2 regions of the Dactylosporangium sp. NPDC000555 genome follow, and region 1 is predicted to be linked to the other one. Evidence: riboswitches for the same ligand, from Rfam matches in the RefSeq annotation. Region 1 holds a riboswitch; the other holds the start of a gene.
What was found. Region 1 has a riboswitch for glycine ahead of gcvH (glycine cleavage system protein GcvH). Riboswitches for the same ligand answer to the same signal wherever they lie in the genome.
Positions count from the first base shown of each region.

Region 1 (7,959 bases):
ACACCTCGGGGTCGACGTCGGCGAGCCGGCGATCCAGCACGGCCATGGTCAGACTCCGCGGCGGTAGAAGGGCAGCTGGACGACCGTGGCCCGCTGTTGGCTGCCCCGGATGTCGACGAGCACCTCGGTGCCCGGTCCGCTGCGGTCGGGCGGCAGATAGGCCATCGCCACGGGGTGGCCGAGGGTGGGCGACAGGGCGCCCGAGGTGATCTCGCCGATGCGTTCGCCGGTGTCCGGGTCGAGGACGGCGTAACCGGTGCGCGGGGCTCGTCGCCCGGTGGAGGTCAACCCGACCAGGACCCGGGCCGGGCCCTCGTCGCGCCGGGCGGCCAGGGCCGTCTCGCCGACGAACCCGCCCGGCTTTCCGAACGCCACGACCCGGCCCAGTCCCGCCTCGAACGGCGTGGTGCGAACGGTGAGCTCCTGGCCGTACAGCGGCATGCCGGCCTCGAGGCGCAACGTGTCACGGCAGGCCAGGCCGCACGGGACCAGCGAATGCCGGGCGCCCGCCGCGCTGATCGCCCGCCAGAGGACCGGGGCGTCCGCCGGGCGGCAGTAGACCTCGAAGCCGTCCTCGCCGGTGTAGCCGGTGCGCGCGAGGAGCACGTCGCGCTCCGCCAGCCGCGCCGGGTCGACCGCGTAGTACTTCAGCGAGGGCACGTCGACATCGGCGAGCTCGCCGATGATCGCGGCGGAGTTGGGGCCCTGGACCGCCAGCAGCGCCCACTCGCCGGACGCGTCCCGGATCGCGGCGGCGTAGCCGTCGATCCGGTTACGCAGGCAGGAGTGCACGATCACCGCGTTGCCGGCGTTGGCGACGATGAGGTACCTGTCCTCGCCCAGACGGTAGACGACGAGGTCGTCGAGCACGCCACCGGTCTCGTGGACCAGCATGGAGTAGCGGGCCCGGCCGACGGCGATCTTCGACGGCTCGCCGACCAGGGCGTGGTCGAGGGCCCGGCCCGCCTCCGGACCGGACAGCTCGATCTCGCCCATGTGGCTGAGATCGAAGATTCCGGCGCCGGTCCGCACGGCGTGGTGCTCGGCCAGCTCGGACGTGTAGCGCAGCGGCATGGACCAACCGGCGAAGTCGGTGAACGATGCGCCGAGTTCCACATGGATGTCGTGCAAGGGGGTCTTCTTCGACATGGGGATACCTCTCAGCTCGTGACGGCTCGGGTCACGACTCGCGGGAGTCGATGGGTGGGCAGGCGCAGACCGGATGAGCCGTCACGACGCCGCGGCCTCGGTCGTCAACAGCGTGGGCAGGCGGGCCTCGACAAGGGCGAGGACCTCGTCCACCGTCACGTCGCGACCGAGCTCGGCCGACAGCGACGTCACGCCGGCGTCGGAGATCCCGCAGGCGACGAAGTTCGTGTACGGGGCGAGGCCGCAGTTCGCGTTGATCGAGAAACCGTGCAGGGTCACGCCGTGGGCGACGCGGATCCCGATGGCCGCGATCTTGCGGGCCGGCCGGTTGTCGCCGGCCGGCAGCCAGACTCCGCTGCGTCCGTCCACCCGGCCCGCCTCGGTGACGCCGAGGTCGACGCAGACCTCGATGAGCAGTTGCTCGATCCGCCGTACGTAGGCGACGACGTCGATCGGGTCGGGCAGCTTCACGATCGGGTAGCCGACCAGCTGCCCCGGGCCGTGCCAGGTGATCTTTCCGCCGCGATCGACGTCGATGACGGGCGTGCCGTCGAACGGGCGCTCCCACGGTTCGGTGCGCTTGCCGGCGGTGTAGACCGGCGGATGCTCCAGGAGCAGGACGGTGCCGGGACGGTCCCCGCGCACGACCTCGGCATGAATCTCGCGCTGCAGCTGCCATGCCCGCTCGTAGGGGACCAGCCCCGCGCGGATGACGCGCATGCTCCCACCAGTGCTCACCGAGCGCTCAGCATTCGACGATGTTGACGGCCAGGCCACCACGGGAGGTCTCCTTGTACTTGGTGTGCATGTCGTACCCGGTCTGCCGCATGGTCTTGACCGCCTTGTCCAGGCTGACGCTGTGACTCCCGGTGCCGTGCAGGGCGAGGCGGGCGGCATTGACGGCTTTGACGGAGGCGATCGCGTTGCGTTCGATGCAGGGGATCTGCACGAGGCCGCCGATCGGGTCGCAGGTGAGGCCGAGGTTGTGTTCGATGCCGACCTCGGCGGCGTTCTCGACCTGCTCCGGGCTGCCGCCGGTGACCTCGCACAGCCCGGCGGCCGCCATCGCGCAGGCGGACCCGACCTCGCCCTGGCAGCCGACCTCGGCGCCCGAGATGGAGGCGTTCTCCTTGATGATGATGCCGATGGCGGCGGCCGTGAGCAGGAACCGCACGATGCCGTCGTCGCTCGCGCCGGCCACGAAACGTACGTAGTAGTGCAGCACCGCGGGGATGATGCCCGCGGCGCCGTTGGTCGGTGCGGTGACGACGCGGCCGCCCGCGGCGTTCTCCTCGTTGACGGCCAGGGCGTACAGGTTGATCCAGTCGACGGCATGCAGCGGGTCGGCCGGGTCGTGGCGCGTCGAGAGTTTGGCGAAGAGGCCGGGTGCGCGGCGCGGCACCTTCAGGCCGCCGGGCAACACCCCGGTGCGGTGGTAGCCGCGCTCGACGCAGCCGGCCATGACCTGCCAGAGGGACAGCAGGCCGGCCCGGATCTGGTCCGTCGTTCGCCACGAACGCTCGTTGGCGAGCATGATCTCCGAAATCGACAGGCCGGTCTCGTGGCAGTGGGCGAGCAGCTCGGTGGCCGTGGTGAACGGGTAGCGCACGACGGTGTCGTCCGCCACCACGGCGATCGTGCCGTCCGCGGCGGCGTCGACGACGAAACCTCCGCCGATCGAGTAGGACGTTCGCTGGTCGATGATCGTGCCGTCGTCCGCATGGGCGGTGAAGGACATGCCGTTGGGGTGGGCGGGTAGCGTTCGCCTGCGGTGCAGGGTGATGTCACGGTCGGGCTCGAAGGCGATGACGTGGCCGCCGGGCAGGGTCAGGGTGTGCTGCCTGGCGATGGCCTCGACACGCTCGTCGATGTGGTCGATGTCGACCGTTGCCGGGTCATCGCCTTCCAGGCCGAGCATGACGGCCTTCGGTGTTCCGTGCCCGCGGCCGGTCGCGGCGAGCGATCCGTACAGATCGGCCCGCACGCGGTGCACGAAGGGCGCGTGTCGATCGCGGACCAGCCGGTCGGCGAAGGTCTTCGCCGCGCGCATGGGCCCGACAGTGTGCGAGCTGGATGGACCGATGCCGACCGAGTACAGGTCGAAGGCGCTCAACGCCATGGGGGTTGCCCATCCGACAGTCGGTGGTCCGCGACGCTGCCGGTCATCCGTTCTCCCCGGAGATGAGGTCGCGGTAGGCGTCGGCGTCCAGCAGCGGCGGCAGGTCGCTGACGCGCACCTTGAACAGCCAGCCGGCGCCGAACGGATCGCTGTTGAGCAGCGCCGGGTCCGCCGTCACGTCGTCGTTGACCGCCACGACCTCGCCGGCGACCGGGGAGTACAGGTCGCTGACCGACTTGGTCGACTCGATCTCGCCGCACGCCTCGCCGGCGGAGACGGTGGCGCCGACCACGGGTGGCTGGACGAAGACGATGTCGCCCAGGGCCCGAGCCGCGAAGTCGGTGATACCGACGGTCGCGATGTCCCCGTCGGTGCGGAGCCACTCGTGATCGGTGGAGTAGCGCAGGTCAGTCGGGACGCTCATCGATATCTCTCTTCGTCTGGTTGCGGGATGGATCGGCCGGTCGACGGCGCGCATTGCGGCGAACGGCACAGCTCGGCGTTGCCGCGGCCTCGGTCGACGGTCCGCGGGCGCGGACGGTCACGGCGTCAAGGGCGGGGTGCCACCGGGTGGGGAATCCGCCCGATCGATGGGCTGATCCGCGCGGTGCCGGGCTGCCGCGGGCAGGCCCGAGCGACGGCTGAGCGGTCCGGTGTGTCGATGCTGCGGGTCACGGCGGGAGGCTCCTCTCGACCCAGACCGAGGTCTGGGACAGGTCTGCCTCCCCGCTCTGTCATCTGTGCCTGAGAGCTTCACCGTCGCAGGGACGGTTTACACCTTCGGCGCGGGAAGATCCCGACTTTCCAGAGTCGCCTGTCCGAGCGGTAACTGGGCCTGAGAGATTCTGGGGAGAAGTTGCTCCTACGGCGGCCGGCGTCAGCGACGCCAGCACTCTCCCGCCCGGCATAAACGGCGAGTATTCACATGTGGGCCGAACGATAGCGGCTCGCCGGGCACATGTCCACCCGGTCGTCGCGACCGCGTGGAGCGGCGGCCGGCTACCGCGAGAGGGGGTCGGTCAGCAGGGCCTCGAATGCCAGCTCGGCCGCGCCGACCAGCGGGGCGTCGTCGCCGAGCTGCGGGGTGCGCAGGCCGAGGTGGTCCCGGCACGCCGGCAGGGCCATGGTGTGGAGGCGGTCGCGCACGCGGTCGGCGCCGGTGAGGTACAACTCCCGCAGCGTGCCACCGAAGACCACGACCGTGGGGTTGAAGATGTTGACCAGGTTGGCCACGCCGAAACCGAGCCAGTCGGCGGCGTGCACGACCACGGCGAGGGCATCCGGGTCGCCCTCGCGGGCGGCGTGCACGGCGCCGGTGACGGCGGCGCCGGCGGTCGGCACGCTGCGGCCGGCGAGGTGCAGCAGCGCCCGCTCGCCGATCTCGGTCTCCCAGCAGCCGCGCGAGCCGCAGCCGCACTGCCGGCCGGCGGGGTTGACGACCATGTGGCCGACCTCGCCGCCGTGGCCGCCGTAGCCGGTGATGCGCCGGCCGCCGGCGATGATGCCCGCGCTGATGCCGGCGTCGCCGTGCAGGTAGATGACGTTGGCGACGCCGGCCGCGGCGCCGCGGGTGTGCTCGGCGAGGGCGGCCAGGTCGGCGATGCCGCCCAGGATCGGCGGGCGACCGCCCGGGCGCGGGTCGAGGCGGTGATCGTCGAGCGCCGCGGCGAGCGCCGGTTCGATCGTCTCGTCGGCCCAGCCGAGGTGGTGGCGCACGGAGCCGGAGACGGCGACGCCGCAGCCGACGAACACGGCGTCGGCGGGGGCGGTGCGCTGCATGTCGGCGATGAGGGCGGCCAGGCCGGCGACGGTCGGGCCGGCGTCGGTGCCCGGCGGGCGGGCGGCGGCGCGGCCGTCGAGGACCTTGCCGCCGAGGCCGACGCGGGCGGCGCGGAGGCGGTCGAGCTCGATGCTCAGCGCGTATCCGTAGACGCGCGACGACCGGGGGCGCACGACGATCGAGGGCCGGCCGGCGCGGCCCGTCTCCTGCGGTACACCCTCGTCGATGAGGCCCGCGGTGGCCAGATCGGCCGTCAGGGCGCCGATGGTACTGCGGTTGAGGCCGAGCCGGCTGGTCAGCTCGGCGCGGGACGTCGCGCCGCGGAGGTGGACGTAGCGCAGCAGAGCCCCCAGGTTTTGCCTGCGTACCGACTCCTGCGGGCTGGTGGACACGCGCGGTCCCTTCGCCTCGAAACGATCGTGGGCCCCCGGAAGGCAGCTCCGGGGACCCACGACCTCGTTGCCGGTGTTACTTGGTGAGCGGGGAGAGCTTCGGGTCGTTGGCGTAGGCCTCGGCCGCGTTCGCCTTGGTCACGATGACCGGCGGGAGCAGGTACGACGGGACGATCTTGGCCTGGTTGTTGTACGACTTGGTGTCGTTGATCTCCGGCTCGTCACCGGCCTGCAGCTTCTGGACCATCTTGATCGTCTCGGCCACCAGCTTGCGGGTGTCCTTGTTGATGGTCGAGTACTGCTCGCCGGCCATGATCGACTTGACCGACTCGACCTCGGAGTCCTGGCCGGTGACGACCGGGACCGGCTTGCCGGCGGCCTTCACCGAGGTGATGATCGCGCGGGCCAGGGTGTCGTTCGGGGAGAGGACGCCGTCCAGCGTCTTGTCGCCCTTGGCGTAGGTCGAGTTGATGATGGCGTCCATGCGGGACTGCGCGTTCTCGGCCTTCCAGCCCTGGGTCGCGGTCTGCTTGACGTCCGTCTGGCCCGAGCCGACGACCAGTTCGCCCTTGTCGATGAGCGGCTTGAGCACGTCCAGCGCGCCGTTGAAGAACACGCCCGCGTTGTTGTCGTCCGGCGAGCCGGAGAACAGCTCGATGGTCCACGGGCCGGTCGCCTTCTTCGCCTTCAGGCCGTCCAGCAGGGCCTGGCCCTGCAGCTGGCCGACCTTGAAGTTGTCGAACGCGACGTAGTAGTCGAGGTCCGCGGTGCCGGTGATGAGCCGGTCGTAGGCGATGACCTTCGCGCCGGCGTCCTTGGCCGCCTTGACCTGGGTGCCGAGCTGCGCGGCGTCGGTGGCGCCGATGACGATGACCTTCGCGCCCTTGGTGATCATGGCCGTGATCTGCGACTGCTGGTCCGCGACCGTGGTCGAGGCGCCGGCGTACTGCACGTCGGACTTGAAACCGGCGTCCTTGAGACCGTTGGTGAAGAGGTCACCGGCGAGGACCCAGTTCTCCGAGGTCTTCGACGGCAGCGCGACGCCGATCAGTGCGTCCTTGGCGAAGCCCTTGGCGGCACCGCTGGACGGGTTGCTGGACGCATCGCGTTCGCTGTCGCCGCACGCGGCGGTGCTCAGCGCCACCAGCGCGACAGCGCTGACCGCGAGGCTCCTGGTGAGGAACTTGCGCATGGCTGGGAAAGCCCTTTCTTTCGGGATGTTACTGGGATTTAGGGGGCGTCTGCCGTGGGTGTGCGGCGGGTGGTTCAGCCGGCGACCGGGGTCTTGATTGACCCCTGGCCGGCCTGGTTCGGAGCGTCCGGCTCGGTGGGTTGCTGCCGGTGGAAGGGTCGCGTGATCGAACCGATGATCGAGAAGCGGCCCTGGCTCTTGTTGTAGACGTCCAGCGCGACGGCCAGAAGGAGGAACATGCCGCGGATGATCTGCTCCCGGTCGGTGCCGACGCCCAGCAGCTGCAGGCCGTTCTTCAGCACGGCCATGACCAGACCACCGACGATGGAGCCGCTCACGGTGCCGATGCCGCCGGCGACCGCGGCGCCACCGATGAAGACGGCGGCGATCGCGTCCAGCTCCCAGCTGAGGCCGTCCTGCGGGCCGGAGGCGCCGGAACGGGCCACGAAGATCATGCCCGCCAGCGCGGCCAGGATCGACATGTTCATCATGACGAAGAAGTTGACCCGGCGTAGCTTGACGCCGGAGAGCTCGGCGGCGCGGGCGTTGCCGCCGACCGCGTAGATGTGCCGGCCGCCCGGGGTGTTGCGGGTGTAGAAGGAGTACGCGATGACCAGCGCGGCCAGGATGCAGCCCGAGATCGGGAAGCTGGTGCCGACCCGGCCGCCGGCGAAGCGCAGCGTGGCGAAGGCGATGACGCCGATCATGATGGCCAGCCGGAGTACGGTGATCCACACCGGGCTCGGATCCGTCCCCATGTCGCGGCGGGTCTTTCGGGCCCGCAGCTCACGCCAGACCACGGCGAGGCAGGCGACCAGGCCGAGCACGAGCGTGGAGTTGTTGTACCCGGTGCTGGGGCCCCACTCGGGCAGGTAGCCCGCGCCGATCTGCTTGAAGCCCTCCGGGACCGGGACGGTCTCGGCATTGCCGATGTACTGGTTGCCGCCGCGGAAGAGCAGCATGCCGGCCAGGGTCACGATGAACGCCGGTACCCCGATGTAGGCCACCCAGAAGCCCTGCCAGGCGCCGATGACCGCACCGACGGCGAGGCCGAGCAGGATGCCGACCGGCCACGGTACGCCGCCGTCGTGGATCGCCTTCGCGACCACGATGCCGACGAACGCCGCGATGGAGCCCACGGACAGGTCGATGTGGCCGGCGACGATGACCATCAACATGCCGATCGACAGCACCGAGATGTAGGCATACTGCTGGGTCAGCGCGATCAGGTTGCCGGGTTGAAGGGTCAGCCCGTCGGTCAGCCACTGGAAGAGCACGATGACCGCCACGAGCGTGAAGATCATCGTGAACTGGCGGGCGTTGGAGG
Region 1 covers NZ_JBEPDB010000019.1:11,174-19,132, forward strand. The annotation lists gene glyA (serine hydroxymethyltransferase) at 1-46, opposite strand, end outside; gene gcvT (glycine cleavage system aminomethyltransferase GcvT) at 49-1,149, opposite strand; gene lipB (lipoyl(octanoyl) transferase LipB) at 1,231-1,869, opposite strand; gene ABT297_RS14770 (L-serine ammonia-lyase) at 1,895-3,268, opposite strand; gene gcvH (glycine cleavage system protein GcvH) at 3,312-3,692, opposite strand; glycine riboswitch at 3,990-4,081, opposite strand; glycine riboswitch at 4,082-4,178, opposite strand; gene ABT297_RS14780 (ROK family protein) at 4,268-5,440, opposite strand; gene ABT297_RS14785 (substrate-binding domain-containing protein) at 5,517-6,632, opposite strand; gene mmsB (multiple monosaccharide ABC transporter permease) at 6,707-7,959, opposite strand, start outside.

Region 2 (6,075 bases), on a different contig from region 1:
GCCATCAGGCGTGGGGAGGAAGTCAAGAGCACGATCGCGTGGTCGTCGGCGCCGGGCGGACCGGCTCCAGCGCCCGGACCGCCAACGCCCCCGCCACGTTCCTGCACGAAACGACCGTATCCGGCCGCCGGCGGTCGCGGCGACGCGGGTGTTCAGCGGCGCAGGCGGGTGCGGATGACGAGGTCGTCGAGGGCCGGGCCGGCGGACGGGGCGGCCGGGAGCTTCGAGGCGTCGCGGGCGGCCTCCAGCTCGGCGCTCAGGCGCGCTACGTCGGCGGCCAAGGTCCGCGGGTCGACCAGGCCCGGCGGCAGGGCGCGGTGCTCGCCGGCCCGCTTGGCCTCGATCAGGCCGGGCACGTACGGGAGGGTGTTGAGCACCCGAAGGTCCGCCTCCACCTCGCCGGTGCGCATCAGGTGGATGCCGGTGTGCAGCACGCGCAGGGTGTAGAGGGCCGGCTTCAGCTCGCCGGTCTTGAGGTACAGCTGCCACTGGCCCGCGGCGAAGCCCAGGTAGTGCCGGGCGTGCTCGGGGGTCAGGCAGTGCGGCGCGAGGGCCTTGAGCTCCTCGTGCAGCGCGGAGGTGCGCAGCAGCAGCGGCGAGAGGAGCTGCTCCAGGACGTAGCCGTTGGGCTTGAGCAGCAGGCGGACGAACTTGGCGAGCTCCTGGCTGATGACGTCCAGCTCCATGCCCTCGCGGACGCCGCCCGACTGGACCGTCTCCGGGCCCGTCGTCAGGCCCACAACCTCCTCGAGCGGCAGGACGTGGCAGGCGCGCAGGTCGAGGTCCGAGTCGACGGACGCGAAGCCGTACAGGTGGGCGCCGCTCACCGTGGCGAACACGAGCGGGTACGGGTGTCCGTCCGCCACCTCGCCCGCCCACGGCGGCACGTCGCCGAGGACCGGCAGCGGCGGCGGGGCGGACACGCAGGGTACCGATGCCGGCACCGATGCGAAGGGCCGCAGCCGCACCAGGAACTCCTCGACCGCCGGGCGGTCCGGATCCTCCGGCAGGGTGGAGGCGGACTCCGCGCGCCGCAGCTCGGCGGACAGCGAGGCGGCCAGGGCCTCGAAGTCCTCCCAGGTCAGCTCGCCGCGGCGGATGGCGAGCAGCTCGTCGCGGTCGGCGGAGACGTCGACCAGCACCTCGCCGGTGCGCAGCACGTGGGCGCCGGCGCGCAGCAGGCGGGCCATGTGCATCGCCTGCTTCCAGCGCACCTCGCCGGTCTTCGCCCGGGTCGCGGTGAGCTTGGCCAGCTGGTCGCGGGCGTAGTCGCCGTAGGTGCGGGCGGCCCGGCGCGACAGGAACGCCGGGCGCAGGTCCAGCAGGGCCCGGCCGGCGTCGGTGACCCGTTCGACGAGCGGGGACGACAGGCACTCCCAGACCGTCGGATTGGCGGCCAGCGCGAGCGTGCAGGCGCGCTCGACCTCCCACGAGAACTGCTCCGGCAGCGGGCCCTCGAGGTGCGCCGGCGGCTTGTCCAGGCGCCAGAACAGCGGGGTCGGCGCCTGGAAGACGCCGCGGCGGTCGGTGTCGGAGTCCGGTCCGTCGAGGCCGTAGGCGCGGGATCCGACGATCGCGGAATAGATCGTGTGCGACGCCACGATGGTCAGGTCCTGCACAGGAGGTAGGGTAGGCGAGCCGGCAATACCCGCGTGGGAGAGACCGCCGTTGGCAACCGACGGCGGCGCCGAAGGGGCAAATCCTCCCCGGAACCTCTCAGGCAAAAGGACCGCGACGGGTTGGCACCTCTGGAGTCTGCGACAGAGGGGGAGGAGCGCGTCCTATCGCCCCTGTCCCGCGAGACCCAGAGAGTGTGGCTATGACGAGTTTTGCCGCGCGGCACATCGGCCCTTCCGCCGACGACCATGCCCGCATGCTCAAGGCCGTCGGATACGAGTCGGTCGAGGAGCTCATGACCGCCGCGATCCCCGGCTCGATCCGCTGGCGCGAGCCGCTCGAGCTGCCGCCGGCGGCGTCGGAGGCGCAGGTGCTCGCGGAGCTGCGCGAGCTCGCCTCGGCCAACCGGCCGCTGGTGTCGATGATCGGCCTGGGCTACCACGGCACGCACACGCCGCCGGTGATCCTGCGCAACGTGCTCGAGGACCCCTCGTGGTACACGGCCTACACGCCGTACCAGCCGGAGATCAGCCAGGGGCGGCTCGAGGCGCTGCTGAACTTCCAGACGGTCGTGGCCGACCTGACCGGGCTGCCGGTCGCCGGGGCGTCGCTGCTGGACGAGGCCACCGCCGCGGCCGAGGCGATGACCCTCGCCCGCCGCTCGTCCAAGGTCGCCTCCGAGGTGTACGTCGTGGACGCCGACGTGCTGCCGCAGACCCTCGCCGTGATCCGGACCCGGGCCGAGCCGCTCGGCATCGAGGTGCGCGTCCTCGACCTCGCGACGCGGGAGCTGCCGGCCGAGTTCTTCGGGCTGCACCTGCAGTATCCGGGCGCCTCCGGCGCGGTCCGCGACCACGAGGCCCTCGTCGCGCGGGCCCACGAGCGGGGCGCGATCGTCACCGTCGCCGCCGACCTGCTGGCGCTGTGCCTGCTGCGCGAGCCCGGCGCGATCGGCGCCGACGTCGCCGTCGGCAGCGCCCAGCGCCTGGGCGTGCCGATGGGCTTCGGCGGCCCGCACGCCGGCTACATGTCGGTCCGTCAGGGCCTGGAGCGCACGCTGCCCGGCCGGCTCGTCGGCGTGTCGAAGGACGCCGGCGGCGCGCCCGCCTACCGGCTCGCGCTGCAGACCCGCGAGCAGCACATCCGCCGGGAGAAGGCGACCAGCAACATCTGCACCGCGCAGGTGCTGCTCGCGGTGACCTCGAGCATGTACGCGGTGTACCACGGCCCGGACGGGCTGCGCGCGATCGCCGCCCGCACCCACGACACTGCCGTCCGGCTCGCCGCGGGGCTGCGCGCCGGCGGGGTCACCACCGAGCATCTCGCGTTCTTCGACACCGTCACTGCCGTCGTGCCGGGCCGGGCCGCCTCGGTCGTCGAGGCCGCCGCCGAGCGGGGGATCAACCTGCGCCTGGTCGACGCCGACCGGGTGAGCATCGCCTGCGACGAGACCACCACGTCCGACCACGTGCGCGACGTGCTCGCCGCGTTCGGGCTGTCGCACATCGAGGTGACCGAGCTGGACAGCACCGACGCGGTGCCGGCCGGGCTGCGCCGCGCGTCGGCGTACCTGACCCACCCGGTGTTCTCCAGCCACCGCTCGGAGACGGCGATGCTGCGGTACCTGCGCAGGCTCTCCGACAAGGACTACGCGCTCGACCGGGGCATGATCCCGCTGGGGTCGTGCACGATGAAGCTCAACGCGACGGCCGAGATGGAGCCGATCACCTGGCCCGAGTTCGCCGGCCTGCACCCGTTCGCGCCGGCGTCGCAGACCCAGGGGTATCGCCGGCTGATCGGCGACCTCGAGCGCTGGCTGGCCGAGGTGACCGGCTACGACGCCGTGAGCCTGCAGCCCAACGCCGGATCGCAGGGCGAGTTGGCCGGGCTGCTGGCGATTCGGGCGTATCACCTGGACCGCGGCGATACCGGGCGGGACGTGTGCCTGATCCCGTCCAGCGCGCACGGCACCAACGCGGCCAGCGCCGTGATGGCGGGCATGCGGGTCGCCGTCGTCGCCTGCGACGAGCTCGGCAACGTCGACCTGGGCGACCTGGACAAGAAGATCGAGCAGCACGGCGAGCGGCTCGCCGCGATCATGGTCACGTATCCGTCGACGCACGGCGTGTACGAGACCGGCATCGCCGACCTGTGTGCGAAGGTGCACGAGGCCGGCGGGCAGGTCTACGTCGACGGCGCCAACCTCAACGCGCTGCTCGGCTACGCCAAGCCGGGCAAGTTCGGCGCCGACGTGTCGCACCTCAACCTGCACAAGACGTTCTGCATCCCGCACGGCGGCGGCGGCCCCGGCGTCGGGCCGGTGGCGGTGCGCTCGCACCTGGCGAAGTACCTGCCGTCGCACCCGTTCCTGGCGGCCGACGCGCCGGTCGGGCCGGTCTCGGCCGCGCCGTGGGGCTCCGCCGGGATTCTGCCGATCCCGTGGGCGTACCTGCGGCTGATGGGCCCGGAGGGGCTGAGCCGGGCGACGGCGGCCGCGGTGCTGGCGGCCAACTACGTGGCGGTCCGGCTGCGCGAGCACTACCCGGTGCTCTACAGCGGCGCGGAGCACCTCGTCGCGCACGAGTGCATCCTGGACCTGCGCGGGATCACCCGGGACAGCGGCGTGACCGTCGCCGACGTCGCCAAGCGGCTCATCGACTACGGCTTCCACGCCCCGACGATGTCGTTTCCGGTCGCCGGCACCCTCATGGTCGAGCCGACCGAGAGCGAGGACCTGGGCGAGCTGGACCGCTTCTGCGACGCGATGATCGCGATCAAGGGGGAGATCGACCGGGTCGCGGCGGGCGAGTGGCCCGCCGGCGACAACCCGCTCGTGAACGCGCCGCACACGGCGGCGGTGGTCACGGCCGACGAGTGGGAGCACGCATACCCGCGGTCGCTGGCAGCCTACCCGTCCGCGGCCGCGCGGGAGGCGAAGTACTGGCCGCCGGTGCGCAGGATCGACGACAGCTACGGCGACCGGAACCTGGTGTGCGCATGCCCGCCCACCTCAGCGTACGAAGAGTGACGGGCCCGCAACTACTGAGCGTTATCTATGCGGCGCCGACGAGCGTGTGTGGAGCCGGACCCCGGTGCGGCTCAATCACGCTGCAATCGGGCAGAAGCTCTCCGGTGTCCTCAAAGGCGATCACACCGTTGCAAAGGAGGCTCCACCCCTGCTCGGGGTGGCTCGCCGTGATCTTGGCGGCCTCGCGATCGACGTCGGCGGCGGAGGGGCAGGGCGGCTGGTGCTGGCAGAGCATCGGGGGTCTCCGATTGAGAGGTTCAGTTGAGGCCTGTGTGGTTCTTCACATGATCAGTGATGCACGCTACTACGGCCAACGACACTATTCCGAGCATGTGACGGCACAACTTGGGGATAATCCACCCTTCGTATGAGCACATTAGGTCCGGTCGTCGGGTACGGGCCCCGGATTGTGGATCTTCACTCTCCCGGGTTACCCAACGCGTGCCGTTCGCATGTATGGGAGCGCTCCCGGCTGGAATGGCACGCGCGGGACGGTGGCGATCCACTTCAATTGCTCACCGCTTTCGCGGAATTACACGGAGTACCGATCGGGGATTTGGCTTCGTCACGGAAGGTGATTGACGCATCCGCTTGCGGGATCGCGGTGCTGTTGTCGCCACCCTCCGTGACACCCTCCCCGGTCGCCTCGGTGCCCGACCTCGTCGCCATCGCCTACGAGCACGGCGACCGGACCCCGTCCGCACCGGCCGGATTCCCCGCAACCATGGCCGGAACACGGCCCGGAACTGTCGGAAACTGGACACCGAGCTGGAGCCCCGCCCGGCACGCCGCCGCGGTGGAGGAGGTGCGGGCCGCGATCGCCCGCGGCGACGTGTACGTCGTGAACCTCGTCGGCCACGCCAGCGCCCCGTTCGACGGCGACCCGGCCCCGGCCCTCGCCCGCGTGGCGGCCCTGCCCGGCGCGCGGTACGGCGGCGTCCTGCGCGGCGAGCGCTGGTGGCTGGCGTCGGCCTCGCCGGAGACCCTCGTCGAGGTCTCGGGCGGCCGGGCCGTCACCCGCCCAATCAAGGGCACCCGCCCCGCCACCGCCGAAGGCCGCGCCGAGCTGCTCGCCTCGGCCAAGGAGCGAGCCGAGCACGTCATGATCGTCGACCTGGAGCGCAACGACCTCGGCCGGGTCGCCCGGGTCGGCTCGGTGCGCGTCGATGAGCTCTTCGCGATCCGCCGTTGGTCCGGGCTGTGGCAGGCCGAGTCGACGGTCAGCGCGCGGCTCGCCCCGGGGGTCGGCCTCGCGGAACTGCTCGCCGCGGTCTGGCCCGGCGGCTCGGTGACCGGCGCGCCGAAGCTCGCCGCGATCGACGTGGCCACGCGGCTGGAGCCGGTCGGCCGGGGGCCGAGCATGGGCGCGTGCGGCTGGATCGGCCACGACCGGGACGGGCGCGTCGCGGTCGACCTAGGGCTGACCATCC
Region 2 covers NZ_JBEPDB010000166.1:93-6,167, forward strand. The annotation lists gene ABT297_RS42270 (nucleotidyltransferase domain-containing protein) at 153-905, opposite strand; partial or broken gene ABT297_RS42275 (nucleotidyltransferase domain-containing protein) at 957-1,610, opposite strand; glycine riboswitch at 1,644-1,742, shown strand; gene gcvP (aminomethyl-transferring glycine dehydrogenase) at 1,820-4,645, shown strand; gene ABT297_RS42285 (DUF5999 family protein) at 4,671-4,880, opposite strand; gene ABT297_RS42290 (chorismate-binding protein) at 5,013-6,075, shown strand, end outside.
Region 2: another riboswitch for glycine. It lies ahead of gcvP (aminomethyl-transferring glycine dehydrogenase); the one in region 1 lies ahead of gcvH (glycine cleavage system protein GcvH).